One region of the Micromonospora sp. NPDC005206 genome, then DNA from elsewhere that is predicted to be linked to it. Evidence: riboswitches for the same ligand, from Rfam matches in the RefSeq annotation. Region 1 holds a riboswitch; each other region holds the start of a gene.
The links. Region 1 has a riboswitch for cobalamin ahead of ABZU69_RS20210 (acyl-CoA thioesterase). Riboswitches for the same ligand answer to the same signal wherever they lie in the genome.
Positions count from the first base shown of each region.

Region 1 (5,516 bases):
TGGGAGCCTCCGCGGTCATCGCCACCGACGTCCACGGCTCCGCGCTGGGCGGGATGCTCGCCCTGACGACGGCGCTTCCGCTTCTGGCGGCGGCAATCCTGCACCGGCGCCTTGCCAAGCACCGCGACCTCGCACCCGCGCGCCTGTCCGCTCCGAGATGGCTTCTTACGCCGGCCGCCAAGCCAGTGCCGACGGACGCCGTTTTCCAATCGACTGGATGGCATCATGAGTGACGAAGAAGAAGCCTCCCCCGCCGCGTTGGCCGATCTCGCCCGAGCTGGATTTCTGATGGCGAGGCAGTCCCTGATGCAGGTGAACTTCGAGGTGCACCACGTCCTGGATCGGGGCGGCTACCTTCGTGACCTGTTCGACGACCGGGTTGCTGCCGGCCGGTCTCCGCTACCGCAACCCGACCATGGCGTGGCGAACGGCAGCCGCGAAGCGCCGCCACCACCGGGCCAGACTCCGCGCGAGACCCTCTCCGCCGCCGCGCACGGGGTCGGGCTGGTCATCGGGACGTACGTCGGCGCACTCCCGCAGGGTATGCAGCGTCGGCGCCGGGGCAGCGATCTTCCGGTGGCACTCAGAGTCGATGACCGGTCGTCCGACTCGTGGGTCTTCCAGGGCACCGCGTGGCCCAACCCGACCTTCATCTACGAGTCGGGGCAGAAGTTCGAGGGCCTCATCCTGATTCAGGAGAAGACCACCCGGCGGTCGAGCTTCCAGAGTCGGGCGATCGCCGAGTTGATCGCGGAGGTATCGAGGATCGCCGCCGAGCACAAGGCACCTCTACTGTCCGTGCAGGGCCCGGTTCAGCTGCCCGCTCGGCCCGACGACGGGGAATGGCCGGTACCGTCCGTCGTCGCGGTGCGTTTCGCCATGGCGCTCCGACGTGCCGGCGCCGAACGGCGCCTCAAGCTCTCCGAGGCGTTCGCGGAGTTCGCCGGCAAACGCGGTTACGGGTTCTGGCGGGCCGACATCCGGCCGGGCCACCGGCAAGGCAACTGGTATCTGGTCCGCCCGCACGACCGGTCGAGGGCCGAGAAGTACGCGGCCCGGGCCCGATGGGACGACGTGGAACCGCGGTGTTCCCTGCCCATCACCTTCGTCGGACCCGCCCGCGTCGGATCGACCAGCGCGATCATGTCGTACCTTCGCGAGTTCCCCGAACTGGGCGTGCTGGCCTGCTCGATCATCTCGCTGGACGACCTCGCCTTCATCCACCTGCAACTCGCCGTCAACCGGCTCCCACCCGGAGGAACCCAGGAGTTCGAGAGCGACCTGCGCCGTCGTGTCCGATCGGCGGGCGGGGACGACATGGAGGGCCGGACCAGTGCTCCGCAGGAGTTGCTCCCCGAGATCCTGCCGCTGGTGACGGGAAACGGCAATGGCAAGCCCGGCCTTGACAAGCTCACCGGCCTGACTGACCGCGCAGGCGACTATCAGGTCCTCACCGGGCCGACCATGCTCGTTCGACACGAGGGGAATGACCGCATCCCACTCTGGTTCTCCTGGCGGGCCGCGGGCACCGACGACGGTCTCGCCGCACCCCTGATCGCCTTCATGGACGCACTCGCGGTGACGGGCCTAGCTCCCGCCCGCGGGGGAGCGAAGGAGATCGGGGCCCAGCCGAATCTCGACTACCTGGTGTGCCGGGATGTCGGCGAGTCGACCCTGCGCGGGCGAGGGAAGATCACTCTTCCCCGCCGTGTCCTCCGTCAATTCGCGGACACCAGACCCGACGTCATCGGCCCCCGGATATCCACCAACCTGGAGGATGCCTGGCGCGTGGAACTGGGCCGATACGCGCTACCGGGCGGCGTGGAAGTCTCGGTGGCGTGGATGGAGTACCGCCTCAACAACTCGACAACCTTGATGTGATCCCAGCCGGTGCGGACATCAGGGCATGGTTGTCGGGGTTGCCGCGCCGACGGGGCCGCCGAAGACCACCGCGCCATGACCAGCGCATCCGCTGCGGTGACCTCTTCGGCGGACCCGAAGGGGTCGGCTATCGCCGTCACGTGACTGGCCCTGACGCACCCTATGCCGATGAGCGTGCGTTCAGTCGAGCCAGCAGATCACCGCATCGCCGTCTTTGGCGGCTGCGGCGAAGAAGCTTCGGGCGCCTGGCAGATAGTGCGCCACCCACGCCAGCTCGCCGGGTTTTTCCCAGGTTCCAGGGTAAATCTCGGCGCGCTTCAACTCCTGCGGGTCGACGCCGCGGATGAGATCGTCTTCGGTGAGTGCGGCCAGTTGCGAGGCAGCACCCGCTACCTGGACCGGTGTCAGATAGGAGGGCGGCCCGTAGCCCCAGTCGTCCTCGAGGTTTTCGAGGAAGTCGAACATCTCGTCGCTGTCGGGTTCGACGTCTGGCAACTCCACGAACCTCTCGGCTCCCAGGACCAGCGGAATCCCGAAGCCAAGCCGGTCGAGTAGGAAGTCGAGCCCGTTCCATGCCTTGTCGGTGGCGGTCCAGCGTCCGGAGTTGTCGTCCCGTTCCGTCATCGCGATCTCGTAGGCCCAGCCGAGGTTGGTCCTGGCACATTCCAGTTCGTCCGGGGAAACGCGCATCCAGTTGCCGTTCATGCTCACGACGCCAGCCTAGAATCCGGCTGCGACAGTTCCCGCAACAGCGGGCGCGGCGAGGAAACGCCGGACCTGCTGCTGCGTGGCGCGGATGAACCGAGCTGCCGCGTCATGGTCGCCCCGACCCGCCGCGAGGGCCCACGCGGTAATTTCGTCACCATCCGTCACCTGGTACCTCCGTGTCCGGTGCCGCCGGCGTCAAGGGCTACGACATCCGCGGCCAAACAATACGACGGGTTGTAGTAGGTGTTCGGGTGAGCGTACGGGACGCCTTTCGCGGCCCCCGGTCACCGGTACGCGCGAATGGTGTCGCTGGATCAACCCGGTGCCGGTCAGCGACACCTCGAATGGCCTGGTCGCTGCCCGGGTCTGCGCCGGTGGCGGCGCGGCCGCGGCGTACGCGCCAGGTACGTGGTGGTCGACGCCCAGGACGAGGGGCAGTTGCGTGCGGTCAAAGAAGACCACGAATTTGAATATCTTCATCATGTGGATGACGACGCCCGCTCTGCCTCGCGGTCGCGTTGGTTGGGCTGCGTCGCGGACCCGCTATGCTCCTGACGGCGCTGGTTCGCCCGGTCGTGACTGGCTGGGCGTCGTAAGAGGGAACCCGGTGTGAGTCCGGGACTGCCCCGCAGCGGTGAGTGGGAACGACCGCCGTCATCAGCACTGGGCCAGAGGCCTGGGAAGCGACGGCCAGTAGGAGACCGGCGCAGCCGGCCATGCCCGCGAGTCCGAAGACCTGCCCGTGCCGCGTACACAACCGTGTGCGCTGCCGTCGGCCTCGCGGGTGGGCTGGGCGGGTGACGTGCCGCGCGCGCTGTGCGTGGGTGCGTGCTCGTCAGCGTGTGTCCGCGTTCCGACGGTGTGGTTTCCCGAGGGACGGACTACCGCTGTGCACGACACCGCCACGATCGCCGGCCGAGCGCCGTCGGCGTCACACCTGACCCTGTCGCAGATCATGGATCAGCACCACACCAACCTCATGGGTACGGTGCACGGTGGCCGGATCCTCAACCTCATCGACTCCGTCGCCGGGGTGGTCGCCGCCCGCCATTCCGACGGACCGGCCGTCACCGCCGCCATCGACGAGACCGCGTTTCTCCGGGCGGTCCGGGTTGGCGACGTGGTCCATGTGGACGCTCGCATCACGTGGGCCGGGCGCAGCTCGATGGAGGTTGCGGTCAAGGTGACCGCTGACCGGTGGGACCGGGCGGTGCCGCCCACCGACGTGGCCACCGCGCACCTGGTGATGGTCGCCATCGATGACAACGGCCAGCCGCGTACGGTGCCGCCGCTGCTGCCGGAAACCGACGGAGACCGGCGCCGGTACCGAGAGGCGGAGATCCGCCGGGAGCACCGGTTGACTCTGAGGCGGGCGCTGCTTGACGGCGCCGGGGAGGGCTGAGACGTGCTCGGCCTCTCCGTGCCGGCATTGGCCGGCTACCTGGCCGCGATCGTCGTCCTCATGGTGACTCCCGGCCCGGACATGATGTTCGTGCTGGCCAACGCCACCCGCTACGGCACTCGCGCCGGGGTGGTGGCCGCGCTCGGCGTCGCCGCGGGGGAGGCGGTGCATGTGGCGGCGGTCGTCTGCGGTCTCGCCGCGGTGATCTCAGCCTCGCCGGTGCTGTTCACGGCAATCCGCTGGCTTGGCGCGGCATACCTGATCATCCTCGCGGTGCAGGCCCTGCGTGGCGCCGGCACTTCGGCTTCCGATGCGTCGCAGCCCGGTGGTCGTGCCGGGCGCGCCTTCCTGCGTGGACTGGTCACCAACCTGCTCAACCCCAAGATGATTTTGTTCAGCGTGGCGTTCCTGCCCCAGTTCGTCGATCCGGCGGCGGGCAACACCACCGCCCAGCTGGTGCTCCTTGGCGCGCTGTTCGTCACGGTGCAGCTCACGGTCGACATCGCCTTGGGCGCGGGCGCCGGGCGACTCGCCGGCCGCCTCGCCGACGGCCGCTGGCCGCGGCGGATCAACCGAGTCTGCGCGGTCGCGTTCGTCGCGCTCGGACTACGACTGGCGGTCGGCTCGTAGCGGCGGCAGCCAAGTGGCCGGCGGATTCGGCTCGTCGTCCCCGGGGTCGCCGTCGGACGATGTCATCGGGCAGCAGCACGCGGCTGACGAGCCGGTCGAGACGACGTTGCGCGGGCCGGACGACGCAGGTACCACTCGGCCACGGCAAGGTTGATCAACCAACCGGCGAGCACCAGGCCGGCGCGAACGTTCCCATCGGGCTGTTCGCCGGTCGCGACAAGGTACGGCGCGTGCGTGAACGCCTGGGTGCCGGCGCCGAGGCCGATCGCGTAGCCGCGCACCATCCAGCGGCGGTGCTGGGCGAAGTGCCGGCGTAGCGCGGCGGCGAGGCCGAGCAGGATCGAGCCGGCCATGGCCGAGCCGAAGACGAGCCGCATGCCGGCGAGCACGTCGTTGTCATGGGCCGGAAGGTCGTACGCGAACGCCATCCAGACGCCGGAGAGCGCGACCGTCAGTCCGCAGGGGACAAGCACCCGGCCGGCGAGGCGGTGCCAGCGGCGACGGCGCAGGCCGGGTACGAACTGGAAGGCTCCGAGAGTCGTGTAGACCACCGCGCCGACGATGTGCAGCACCACCGGCAGCGGGTCGGCGACGAAGCGAGCGTTCGCCGGGGTGACCTCCGGTCCGGTGCCCAGCTCGGTGAGCCGTCCCGCACCAGCGATCATCGGTATCAGGCCCAGCAGGATCAACGCGGCCGGTAGCCGCCACTCGCGCATCGTCATGCCATCGATGGTGGACGCGGCACCCGCCCCGGCTCATCGGCACATGGGCCGCAATCGGGCCGGCCCATGGTCGTACGCGGTCGTCGTACTTGTGCCGGTCACCAACGCGTCCGACGGCGGTTGGTCTCGTACGCCCACATCGCCACCTCGACCCGGTTACGCACACCGAGCTT
Region 1 covers NZ_JBEXHU010000012.1:237,227-242,742, reverse strand. Annotated here, with positions in the region: gene ABZU69_RS20230 (hypothetical protein) at 1-233, shown strand, start outside; gene ABZU69_RS20225 (hypothetical protein) at 289-1,881, shown strand; gene ABZU69_RS20220 (YfbM family protein) at 2,062-2,586, opposite strand; partial or broken gene ABZU69_RS20215 (RNA polymerase subunit sigma) at 2,638-2,754, opposite strand; cobalamin riboswitch at 3,134-3,348, shown strand; gene ABZU69_RS20210 (acyl-CoA thioesterase) at 3,479-3,991, shown strand; gene ABZU69_RS20205 (LysE family translocator) at 3,995-4,621, shown strand; gene ABZU69_RS20200 (DUF2306 domain-containing protein) at 4,684-5,343, opposite strand; gene ABZU69_RS20195 (response regulator transcription factor) at 5,442-5,516, opposite strand, start outside.

Region 2 (5,516 bases), on a different contig from region 1:
ACACCATCTTCCAGCTCGACGGGCGGTCGGTGGCCGGAGCCGGGCCGCCGGCGATCCCGGACCAGGTGCCGATCTGGTCGACGTACCTCGCCACGGACGACGCGGAACTGGTCGCCGGTCGGGTCGAACGCGCGGGTGGACAGGTCGTGGTGCCGCCGTTCGAGGTCTTCGACCGGGGCCGGATGGCGGTCTTCGCCGACCCGGCGGGCGCCACGTTCAGCGTCTGGCAACCGCTGGCGATGCCTGGCGCCGAGGTGTTCAACGTGCCGGGCGCGATGAGCTGGACGGAGCTGGTCACCCCGGACCCGGAGGGCGCGAAGGTCTTCTACGAGCTGGTGTTCGGCTGGCAGCCGGACGACCAACCCGTCGGCGGGATGACGTACACCGGGTGGCGGCTCGGTACGCAGATCGTCGCCGGGATGATGCCGCCGTTCGCCGACGACTTCCCGGCCGACCTGCCGGCGTACTGGACGGTGTACTTCGCGGTGGCCGACGCGGACGCCGCCGCGGCCCGCGCCGCCGAGCTCGGTGGGACCATCCTGGTGCCGCCCCGGGACAACCCGGCGGGCCGGTTCGCCGCCCTGCGCGACCCCCAGGGGGCCCTCTTCTCCGTCATCGACCTCGGCCCGGACGGGGACTGACCGTCCGGGCTCAGCGGGGGCGGACGGGGACGACGAGCGGCCCGTGCGCGCCGGGCACGACCCGGACGCTGGCCCGGTAGTGGGTGGCGAGCAGGTGTTCGGTCAGCACCTCGTGCGGGCTCCCGACGGCCACCACCCGCCCGTCGGCGATCAGCACCATCCGGTCGGCGTACTCGCCGGCCAGGGAGAGGTCGTGCATGGTGGCGAGCACGGTCAGGCCGTGCTCGCGGCGCAACTGGTCGACCAGCTCCAGCACCTCCTGCTGGTGGCCGATGTCCAGCGCGCTGGTCGGCTCGTCGAGCAGCAGCAGCGTCGCGCCCTGGGCCAGCGCCCGGGCGAGGAAGACCCGCTGCCGTTCACCACCGGAGAGGGTGGCCAGCTCCCGGCGTTGGAAGCCGGTGAGGTCCAACCGGTCGAGCACGTCGTGCACGGCGGCCACGTCCGCGGCGGACTCCCGGCCCAGTGGCGGGATGTAGGGGGTACGCCCGAGCAGCACGTAGTCCAGCACCGACATCCCGGGCGGCACCACCGGGGACTGGGCCACCGTGGCCACCACCCGGGCCCGGTCGCGGCGGCGCAGCGCGGCGCTCGGCGTACCGAACAGGGAGATCGCCCCCGGCGCGGGCAGCAACCCGCCGACGGCGCGCAGCAAGGTCGACTTGCCGGCGCCGTTCGGGCCGATCACGGTGACCCACTCGCCGGCGGCGACGGTGAGGTCGACGCCGGTGAGGATCGGTGTGCCGCCCAGGCTGACGTGCAGCCCCCGCACCTCGACCGCCGGCGCGCGGGCCGCGTCGTCCGGGCCGGCGGCGGGTTCGGGGATCACGTGAGCACCCGGCGGGCGGTACGCAGCACGAGCACGAAGAACGGGCCGCCGAGCAGGGCGGTGACCACCCCGATCGGAATCTCGGCCGGAGCGGCGGCGGTGCGGGCCACCACGTCCGTCAGCGCCAGGAACGCGGCGCCGAACAGCAACGACAGCGGCAGGATCACGCGGTAGCTCGCCCCGGCGAGCAACCGGACGGTGTGCGGCACGATGATGCCGACGAAGCCGATCAGGCCGGTCGCGGAGACCGCCGCGGCGGTGCCCAGCGAGGCGGCCGCGATCAGCAGGTAGCGGGAACGCTGCGGGTGCAGACCGAGGCTCCTCGCCTCGTCGTCGCCGACCGCGAGGACGTCCAGCTCGCGGCGGTGCAGCAGCACCACCACGGTGGTCAGCACGGCGTACGGCAACACCAGCAGCACATCGTGCCAGCCGGCGGTGGCCAGCCGGCCGAGCAGCCAGGAGTAGACCGGCTGGATGCTGTCGGAGTGCCGTTGCAGCAGGTACGTCTGCCCGGCGGAGAGGAACGCGGAGACCGCCACCCCGGCCAGGATCAGCATCGCCGGTGACCGGCTCCGCCCACCGGCGCCGCCGAGAAGGTAGGTCATCGTCACGGCGAGCAGCGAGCCGGCGAACGCGGCCAGCGGGATGGTCAGCGGCAGGCCGGTGATCGCGCCCTGCCGGCCGACGCCGCCGAGGGCGATCACCGCGGTGACCGCGAGCCCCGAGCCGGCTGCCACGCCGAGCAGGTACGGGTCGGCCAGCGGGTTGCGGAACACCCCCTGGTAGCAGCCGCCGGCCAGGGCGAGCAGGCCGCCGACGAGCAGGCCCAGCACCACCCGGGGAAGCCGCAGCTCGGTGACGATGGCGATCTCCCGCTCGGTCAGCCCGCTCTCCAGGTGCACCCCGGGTATCAGGTTGAGCAGCTCGGCGGCGACGCTGCCCGGCGGCAGGCTGATCGGGCCGAGCGACACCCCGGCGACCAGCGCGAGGAGCACCGCGACCACGCCGGCGGCCAGCCAGCGCTTGCGCAGCCCGGCGGGCCGCGACGCGGGTGGCGTCGCGGCCGGCCGGGTGGGTGGCGCCGGGGTGGCCACCAGCGGCTCCCCGGTCACCGAGCCTTCTTCCGTTCGTGACCGCGAGGCTCGCAACCCCGGTTCACTCCTCGCGCTCACCGACGGACGACGGTCACGCGGGCACCTTGGCGACCGCGTCGATGATGACCCGGAGCAGGTCCACGACCCGCGGGCCCCAGCGCGAGGCGATGTCGTCATCCAGCGCGACCACCTGGTTGTTCTTCACCGCGCTCAGCCCGGCCCAGCCGCTGCGCGCCCGGACCGAGTCGGCGTTCTGCTGGCAGCACTTGGAGTCGGCCAGGAAGACGAAGTCCGGGTTGGCCTTGACGATGAACTCCTGGGACAGCTGCGGGTAACCGCCGCTCTTGCCGTCCGCGTCGGCCGGATCCGCGATGTTGGCCAGACCGACCTGGCTGTAGAGCGAGCCCATGAAGGTCTTGCTGGTCACGCTGTACAGCTCCGGGCCCAGCTCGTGGTAGTAGGTGAGCTTCTCGGCGCGCTGCGGCAGGTCCTTGACCAGCTTGGCGATGTCGTCCTTCATCCGGCCGGCGACGTCGGTCGCCTGGTCGGCGTGGCCGGTCAGCGTGCCCAGCTCGGCGATCTGCCGGTACGAGTCGTCCAGGGTGACCGCCGCGGGGGTGAGGTAGACCGGGATCTTCAGCTTGCCGAGCTGGTCGACGATCTTGTTGGTGTCGTTCGCGAGCACCACCAGGTCGGGGCCCTTACCGGCGATCGCCTCGGCGTTGGGCTGGAAGCCGGACAGGTCGCTCTTGGGCGCGTCGGCCGGATAGTTGGACTGGTCGTCGACCGCGCTCACCTGCGGGCCGGCGCCGATGGCGAAGAGCATCTCGGTGGCGGTGGGCGAGAGCGAGAGGATCTTCTCGGGGCGCTTGTCGAGCGTGAGCGAGCCGACCGTCACCGGGTAGCTGGCGGCCGCGGAGCTGCCGCTCGCGGTCGGCTCGTCGGCGGTCTTCTCCGCGCACGCGCCCAGGGCGAGTGCGGCGACCGCGAGGGTCGCGGCGAAGAGCCGGGGGGTACGTCTGAACATGGGACCTCCTGTCGGTCGAGGAGTGTGGTGCTTCGCCGACAGGGACTTTCGTACGCCCGCCCACGAGGCGCCCTTCCTCGAGAGCGCGTGTCGCGACCGATCCGCAGGCGACCTGGCTCGTCCCCGCCGTCAGGACGGGGCATCACAGTTGCGGGACAGCGCCGGTTTCGCACCGGCTTCGCTGCGGAGTGGTCGCTAAGACGGTAGCGCACCGCCTGGACGTGCCGGATCGATCAAGGGCCAATCGCCGCGTGTCGATCACCTTGGCCCCGGGAAGGTGGGGCGAGATGACCGACCGACGGCGATATGTCGCGCATCGCGGGGGTCAGAAACGGGTGGTGGGGCCCCGCAGGGGCGGAACGGGGCCCCATCCGATCAGGAGGCGCTGATGGTGACGTTGTCCACAGCCGCCTCCACGAGGCTGGCGCCGGAGGCGTCCGCCACCTCGATGAGGATGCGCACCGACTGGCCGGCGTACGGGGTGAGGTTGAGGTTCGCCACCGCCCAGCTGCCGTTGCGGTTGCTCGCCGCGCCGGCCTGGGTGAGCAGCGCCGTGGTGCCACCGTTGTGCACCACGCTCACCCGCAGGTAGTCCGCCGACGAGGCGTTCGAGCCGTGCGCCAGGTACCAGGCCAGCGAGAGGGTCAGCGTGCCGGTCGACGGCAGCGTCACCGCCGGGGACCGGGCGCTGGTCACCCCGCCGTCGACGTCGTGGTCACCCGCCGCCGAACCGGCGAGCCGACCGGTGACCAGGTCGTTGGCGCCGGCGTACGGGGTGAGCTGCTTGGCCCCGGAGGAGGTGGTCGCCTGGGCGGCACCCCGTTCCCAGGCCCCGAGGGTCGCGGTGTCGGTGCCGGACGGGTTGATGGTCCAGCCGGTCGCGGTCTCGAAGGTGTCCGACCAGACCGTGGTGCCGCCACCACCGCCGCAGTACTGCGCCTGCTTGCCGATCGCCCGGTACGGGCAGTCGGCGTACTCGCTGAGCATCAGCACCGCCTCCCGGTTGCGGGAGGTCTGTGCGGGGATCACCTCGTCGGGCGGGTAGAAACCACCGCCGCCGGACGATCCTGGATACATCTCGAAGGTGTACGCCCAGATGCCGTGGGTGGCCCACATCCAGTCGATGCTGTCCCCGTCGGTGATGTAGAGGTCGCTGGACTGCTCCGGGGTGTAGTTGTTGGTGGCCGCCATCTGCTGGCCGATGGTGGCGAAGGTGTTGTACTGGTCGGCGCTCATCCCCGGCCCGGTGTTCGCGGTCGTGTAGCCGTACGGCCAGAGCACCAGCTGCGAGTAGGTGTGGAAGTCGATGTTGGCCTTGATCTGCTGCGTTCCGCCGACGACCCGGCTGTTGACGAAGTTGCGCAGTGCCTGCGTCTCGGGCGCGGAGAACGCCGACGGTCCACGGTAGGTCTCGGACGAGGTGGAGCCGGACGAGCCGCCGCAGCAACCCCAGTTGTAGGACCAGTTGCGGTTCAGGTCGGTGCCGACGTTGGAGGAGCCGCTGTTGGGCTGCCGGTTCTTGCGCCAGGACCGGTACGACCCGGTGGCGATGTCGTACTCGCTACCGTCCGGGTTGACCGTCGGCACGATCCAGATCTCCCGGCCGTTGACGATGTTGGTGATCCGGGAGTCGGAGCCGTAGCTGTCGGTGAAGAGGTTGAGCAGGTAGATCGCCATCTCGACGGTCAGGTGCTCGCGGGCGTGCTGCTGGGCGTTGAAGAGGAGTTCCGGCTCGCTCTCGTCGGTGCCCACGTTGTCGGAGATCTTCACGGCCATCAGGTCGCGGCCCTCGTACGACGAACCAATGCTGATCTTGCGGGCGATCGCCGGATGGTCGGCGACGACCTGGTTCACGACGGCGGTCAGTTCCGCGTAGTCGTGGTAGTTGGAGTCGGCGGGCGGGAAGGCCAGTGTGCCCATCTCTCCGG
Region 2 covers NZ_JBEXHU010000020.1:79,496-85,011, reverse strand. Annotated here, with positions in the region: gene ABZU69_RS28020 (VOC family protein) at 1-641, shown strand, start outside; gene ABZU69_RS28015 (ABC transporter ATP-binding protein) at 652-1,464, opposite strand; gene ABZU69_RS28010 (iron ABC transporter permease) at 1,464-2,561, opposite strand; gene ABZU69_RS28005 (ABC transporter substrate-binding protein) at 2,653-3,588, opposite strand; cobalamin riboswitch at 3,677-3,822, opposite strand; gene ABZU69_RS28000 (M14 family zinc carboxypeptidase) at 3,964-5,516, opposite strand, start outside.
Region 2: another riboswitch for cobalamin. It lies ahead of ABZU69_RS28005 (ABC transporter substrate-binding protein); the one in region 1 lies ahead of ABZU69_RS20210 (acyl-CoA thioesterase).

Region 3 (5,516 bases), on a different contig from region 1:
CATGCGGTACGCGCACCAGGCGCCCACCCTCGCGTCGGGCGCGAACATCGCGGCGTTCAACCTCGGCAACGCGCTGGGCGCCTGGGTCGGCGGGGTGACCATCGCCGCCGGGCTCGGCTACACCGCACCGATCTGGGCCGGCGCCGCGCTCACCCTGGCCGGCCTCGGTGTCCTACTCGGGGCGCTCCGGCTGGCCCGCCGCAGCGGGGCGCCGACGGCCGACGCGGACCTGGCACCGACCGCGGCCTGACCCGCGGCGGCAGTCGCGCGAGAGGAGAGCCGGGCCGCGCGGATGACCGACCCGGCTCCCCTGTGATCATCGCTCTGCCATGTTCTCGCAATTGCAAGTTATGTGCAACAAGGTCTGGACAAGTGTCTCGTTCGGTAACTAGCCTGATCCATATGACTCCTTACATCACGGATCCGTCGGCGTGGCAGGAGAGCTGGGACCGCCAGCAGGAGGCGTACCTACCGGACCGGGAGCACCGGTTCGCCGCCATGCTCGACGCCGTCGACGCGGTCCGCGACGGCCGGCCGCCGCGCGTGCTCGACCTGGCCGGCGGCACCGGCACCATCTCGCTGCGGGCGTTGACGCGTTTCCCCACCGCCGAGGTGACCCTGCTGGACCTCGACCCGGCGCTGCTGGCCATCGCCCGCGCCTCGCTGAACGACCGGGCCACCGTCGTCACCGCCGACCTCGGCGCCCCCGAATGGCGATCCGCCCTGCCTCACGACGAGTACGACGCCGTGCTCACCGCCACCGCGTTGCACTGGCTGCCGGCCGAGCGGCTCGGCCGGCTCTACGGCGAGGTCCGCGATCTGCTGCGGCCGGGCGGGATCTTCGTCAACGCCGACCACATGCCCGACGACACCCTGCCGGAGCTGACCAAGCGGCTGCTCGACCGGGCGCGGGACCGGCGGGCCGCCCGGTACGCCGCCGGGTCCGTGCTGTCGTGGTCGGACTGGTGGGACCGGGCCGGCGCCGATCCGGTGCTCGCCCCGCTGGTCGCCGAGCGGCACGCCATCTACCCGACCGGGCACAGCCCCGAGTGGAACCCCCCGGCCTCCTGGCACCTGGCCGCGCTGACCGCGGCCGGCTTCAGCGAGGTCGGCACGGTGTGGCGCGGCGGCACGGACGCCGCGGTCGCCGGGGTGCGCTGACCCACCAGCCCCGCCGGCCGGCGTCTGCCGCGCCGGTCGGCCCGGCGCTCGGTGGGTGGACGATATGCTGACGCCGGAGCAGGAGCGCTCCCGGCGGTGGGGCCCGCCGTCCCGGGGACACCGGGAGAACCGCGACGCCGCTCGCCAACGGTCCCTGCCAGTGACACCGTGCTGGTGGGGAGGCATCATGTCCGGACCGCTCGACCCGCGTACCGACCCCGACGTCGACCTGCGCGTCCCCGTCGACCGTGGCGAGCTGAAGGCTCATCCCGCGGCGGTGCTCGCGGCGATCGCGGCGGGCGGGGTGCTCGGCGCGCTGGCCCGGGCCGGCCTGCAACACGCCCTCCCCCACGCGCGGACCGGTTTCCCGTGGGCGACCTTCGGCATCAACCTGACCGGCTGCCTGCTGATCGGCGTCCTGATGGCGGTGCTCGGGCACGTCGGCGGCGGTCGACCGCTGGTCCGCCCGTTCCTCGGGGTCGGGGTGCTCGGCGGGTTCACCACCTTCTCCACCTACGCCGTGGACGTGCAGCAGGCGGTGGTCGCGGGCGCCCCGGTCAGCGCGCTGGCGTACCTGGCCGCGACGGTGCTCGGCGCCCTGGTCGCGGTGTGGCTGGGTGACGCCGCCGCCGCTCGACTGCTCGACCGGGACCGCGACGACGGGCGGGCCGTCCGGTGACCGTGCTGCTCATCGTGCTCGGGGCGGCCGTCGGCGCGCCGCTGCGCTACCTCACCGACCGGGCCGTGCAGGCCCGGCACCACTCGGCGTTCCCGTGGGGGACGTTGACCGTCAACGTGTTCGGATCGCTGCTGCTCGGCGTACTCGTCGGGCTGCCGGCCGGCCCGGCGGTCAGCGCGCTGCTCGGCACCGGCTTCTGCGGCGCGCTGACCACCTACTCCACCTTCAGCTACGAGACGCTGCGGCTGACCAGGACCGGCAACCGGCTCCTCGCGCTGGCCAACGTGCTGGGCAGTGTGACCGCCGGGCTCGCCGCCGCGACCGTCGGCTACGTCCTCGCCCGGGCCCTGACCGGCTGACCCGTTCCCGGCCAGCGGAGACCGCTGCGGCCGTCCGGGCCGGCGCGGTCGTCGCCCATCGGGCGGGGCAGCGGCCACGACTCGGCGGCGGCGCTCACCACTCGATGCCCTTCTGGCCCTTCTGGCCGGCGTCCATCGGGTGCTTGACCTTGGTCAGCTCGGCCACCAGGTCGGCGGCGGCCACCAGGCGCGGGTCGGCGTCCCGGCCGGTGATGACCACGTGTTGGAAGCCGGGACGGTCGGCCAGGGTGGCCACCACCTCGTCGACGTCCACCCAGCCCCACGTCATCGGGTAGGTGAACTCGTCCAGCACATACAGCCCGTAGCGCTCGGCGGCCAGGTCGCGTTGGATCTGCCGCCAACCCTCCAGGGCGTCCGCGGCGTGATCGGCGTCGCCGCCACGCTGGATCCAGGACCAGCCCTCGCCCATCTTGTGCCACGCCACCGGCGCGCCGTGACCGGTGCGCTCGTGCACCTCGCCGAGGGCCCGGAAGGCGTTCTCCTCCCCCACCCGCCACTTGGCGCTCTTGACGAACTGGAACACCCCGACCGGCAGGCCGGCTGCCCACGCCCGCAGCGCCAGCCCGAAGGCGGCGGTGGACTTTCCCTTCATCTGTCCGGTGTGGACCATCAGCAGCGGCCGGTGACGTCGCTGCCGGGTGGTCAAACCGTCGGCGGGCACCGTGCTCGGCTTTCCCTGCGGCATCAGGCGGTACGACCGGGGCCGGGTGCGGCGGTGGGTGCGGCGGAGCGCCCGCCGAGCGGATCATGACGGTGTCCGTCAATGAAAGAGACGCCGTGCGTCATCGGGTCCTCCTCGGGTGTCCACGCCCTGGGGTACATCCCGACGGCCGAAGTATCCTGGCTTCCGAATCGACGCTCTCCCCCGGCCTTCCAACCGCAGACACGCGGCCGTGACTCACGAGGGGGGATCGCTCCCCGGTGACAGTGGCGGGACCGCGTCGGAATCACACCGACTTCCTTCACTGCCGTCAGGCCGCGAATGCTGCCACACCCGTCCGTCGCCGGTCAACGCCGACCCCGGCCTGGCCAGGCGAATGACTCTCATCGATATCTGGCGGTTGAGGCGTGCTCGGACGCCGCATCGGAACGCCCCGGGTCAATGCGACGCGTCCTTTGCTCTGCTTCAGCCAGCGCAACAGTGACGACGCCTTTTCGTTGCGCCCGGGTAAGCAGAGCAAAGGGTGCGCACACGTCCTCTGGCCTGCCCCGATCGCCCGGTGGGACGGCGGCTCACGGCCACCTCGACGGACGCGGCCACGCTCACCGGGCGTGGCGTTCCGGGTGGGCACGGCTCCAGGTGCGCATCCGTTCCGGGTAGCCGGTGCGGGCCGCCTCGTACAGCGGCACCGCGTGCTTGCGGGCGATGGCGCCCGCCGCACGCGGGGTGCCGGTACGGCGACGGATCCACTCGCCGTCGTGGGCGATCGCCACCACCGTGGTGTCGGTGGCGGTGGTCTCCGGCTCCAGGTAGAACTCCACCCCCCGCCGGCTGGCGATGAACGCCTCGAGCGCGGCGAGGTCGTCCCGGGTCGCCTCCCGGTCCAGCTTCGTGGGGGTCGCCTCGGCGCCCCGGGCCCGCCGACTGAACCAGCCCATGACCGACTCCTCTCCTCGACGCCCATCCAGTGCACCACCGTTTCCTGGCAATACGCTGCACGCCGGGTGAGAGTGGGCTGACCGAGCCGCGGCTGGAACCCGCAGCGCGTGAGCGGTGTCATGAAGGTGACCCAACCGGAGGTACCCCTGGACGACGACGTGCTCGTCACCCGCGCTCGGGCAGGTGACCTGGAGGCGTACGACCTCCTGGTCGCCCGGCACACCGCGTCCGCGTACCGGACGGCGGTGCTACTCGGCGCGGGCTCGGACTCCGAGGACGTCATCCAGGAGGCCTTCGTGAAGGGGTACCGAAAGCTCTCCCGCTACCGGGCGGAGTCGTCGTTCCGCTCGTGGCTGCTGGCGATCGTCGCCAACGAGACCCGCAACCTGCACCGGTCACGCACCCGCCGCGACGGCCTCGTCCTGCGGGCCGCGGCGGCGAACCCGGCTTCGGAGATCGCCGAGGACGACGCGGTCGGCGCGGTCCTCGCCGGGGAGCGCCGCGCCGTGCTGGTGGACGCTCTGCGCCAACTGCCGGTACGCGACCGTGAGGTGATCGTCTGCCGGTTCTTCCTCGATCTCAGCGAGGAGGAGACGGTGGCGACGTTGGGCTGGCCGCGGGGCACGGTGAAGTCGCGGACGTCCCGGGCATTGGCGAAGCTCCGCGGCTTGCTCGACCGCGAGGAGGTCCGGAGTGGATGACCTCGAGAGGGAGCTGCGTGGCCTCTCCACCTGGCTGGAGACACCCGACGCGCCCGACGTGACCACGCGCGTACGCGCTCGGCTCACCGAGCCCCCGTCCCGGCGGCGTCGGTGGCGCGCCTACGCGGCGGCGGCGCTCGTCGCCCTGCTCGTGGCGGTGCTGCCACCGGGACGGGCGGCCCTCGCCGACGCCGTCGCGGGGCTGCTGCGCTTCGCCGGAGTCACCGTTGTCACGTCGCCCGACCCGGTGCTGCCCACCGGCACCCCGTCGCCGTTGCCCGCGCAGCGAACCGCGGCCCTGGATGAGGCGCAACGGGCGGTGCGCTTCCCGATCCGCCTACCGGCGAAGCTCGGTCCGCCCGAGCGGGTGCTGGTCGCCGATCCCGACGACACGGGCGCCTACCGGGTGGCCACGCTGCTCTACCACGGGGGCGCGCTGCGCATCGACGCCTTCGATGGTCGGCTCGACCTGGCGTTCCACAAGCAAACCAGCCGGCCGGGAGCGGAGTGGGTCCAGGTCGACGGCGACTTCGCCGTCTGGGTCGGCGGCCCGCACGTCCTGGCCTACGTGGATCGCACCGGACAGGTCCGGATGGAGACCGCCCGGCTCGCCGCCTCGACCCTGATCTGGCAGGGGGCCGACGCGAGCTACCGGCTGGAGGGCGACCTCACGAGGGCCGAGGCGATCGAGATCGCCGAATCGCTGGACTAGGCGTACTCCCAGGAAAGCTCGGACGGGGAACTTGGCGGGCGCGTCCGGTGTCTTGATGGTGCGAGGACGTTCTGACTCATCGACAGGTATTCGGAAGGGGCGAGATGGGTGCATGGGGCAGGTTGCTGATGGGGTCGGTGCTCCTGCTGACGGCGTGCACGACGGCCGGCCGGTCGGCCACGCCGGTCGACGCGCCGACCAGCACGACCTCCGCGACCGCAGCGACGGGTTGCGGCCCGCGGATCGAGACGGGGTCCCTGCCCGACTGGGCGGACGCCGGGTT
Region 3 covers NZ_JBEXHU010000001.1:108,587-114,102, forward strand. Annotated here, with positions in the region: gene ABZU69_RS00500 (MFS transporter) at 1-250, shown strand, start outside; gene ABZU69_RS00505 (class I SAM-dependent methyltransferase) at 403-1,161, shown strand; gene ABZU69_RS00510 (CrcB family protein) at 1,349-1,840, shown strand; gene crcB (fluoride efflux transporter CrcB) at 1,837-2,199, shown strand; gene cobO (cob(I)yrinic acid a,c-diamide adenosyltransferase) at 2,294-2,905, opposite strand; cobalamin riboswitch at 3,054-3,183, opposite strand; gene ABZU69_RS00525 (hypothetical protein) at 3,484-3,819, opposite strand; gene ABZU69_RS00530 (RNA polymerase sigma factor) at 3,946-4,521, shown strand; gene ABZU69_RS00535 (hypothetical protein) at 4,514-5,233, shown strand; gene ABZU69_RS00540 (hypothetical protein) at 5,362-5,516, shown strand, end outside.
Region 3: another riboswitch for cobalamin. It lies ahead of cobO (cob(I)yrinic acid a,c-diamide adenosyltransferase); the one in region 1 lies ahead of ABZU69_RS20210 (acyl-CoA thioesterase).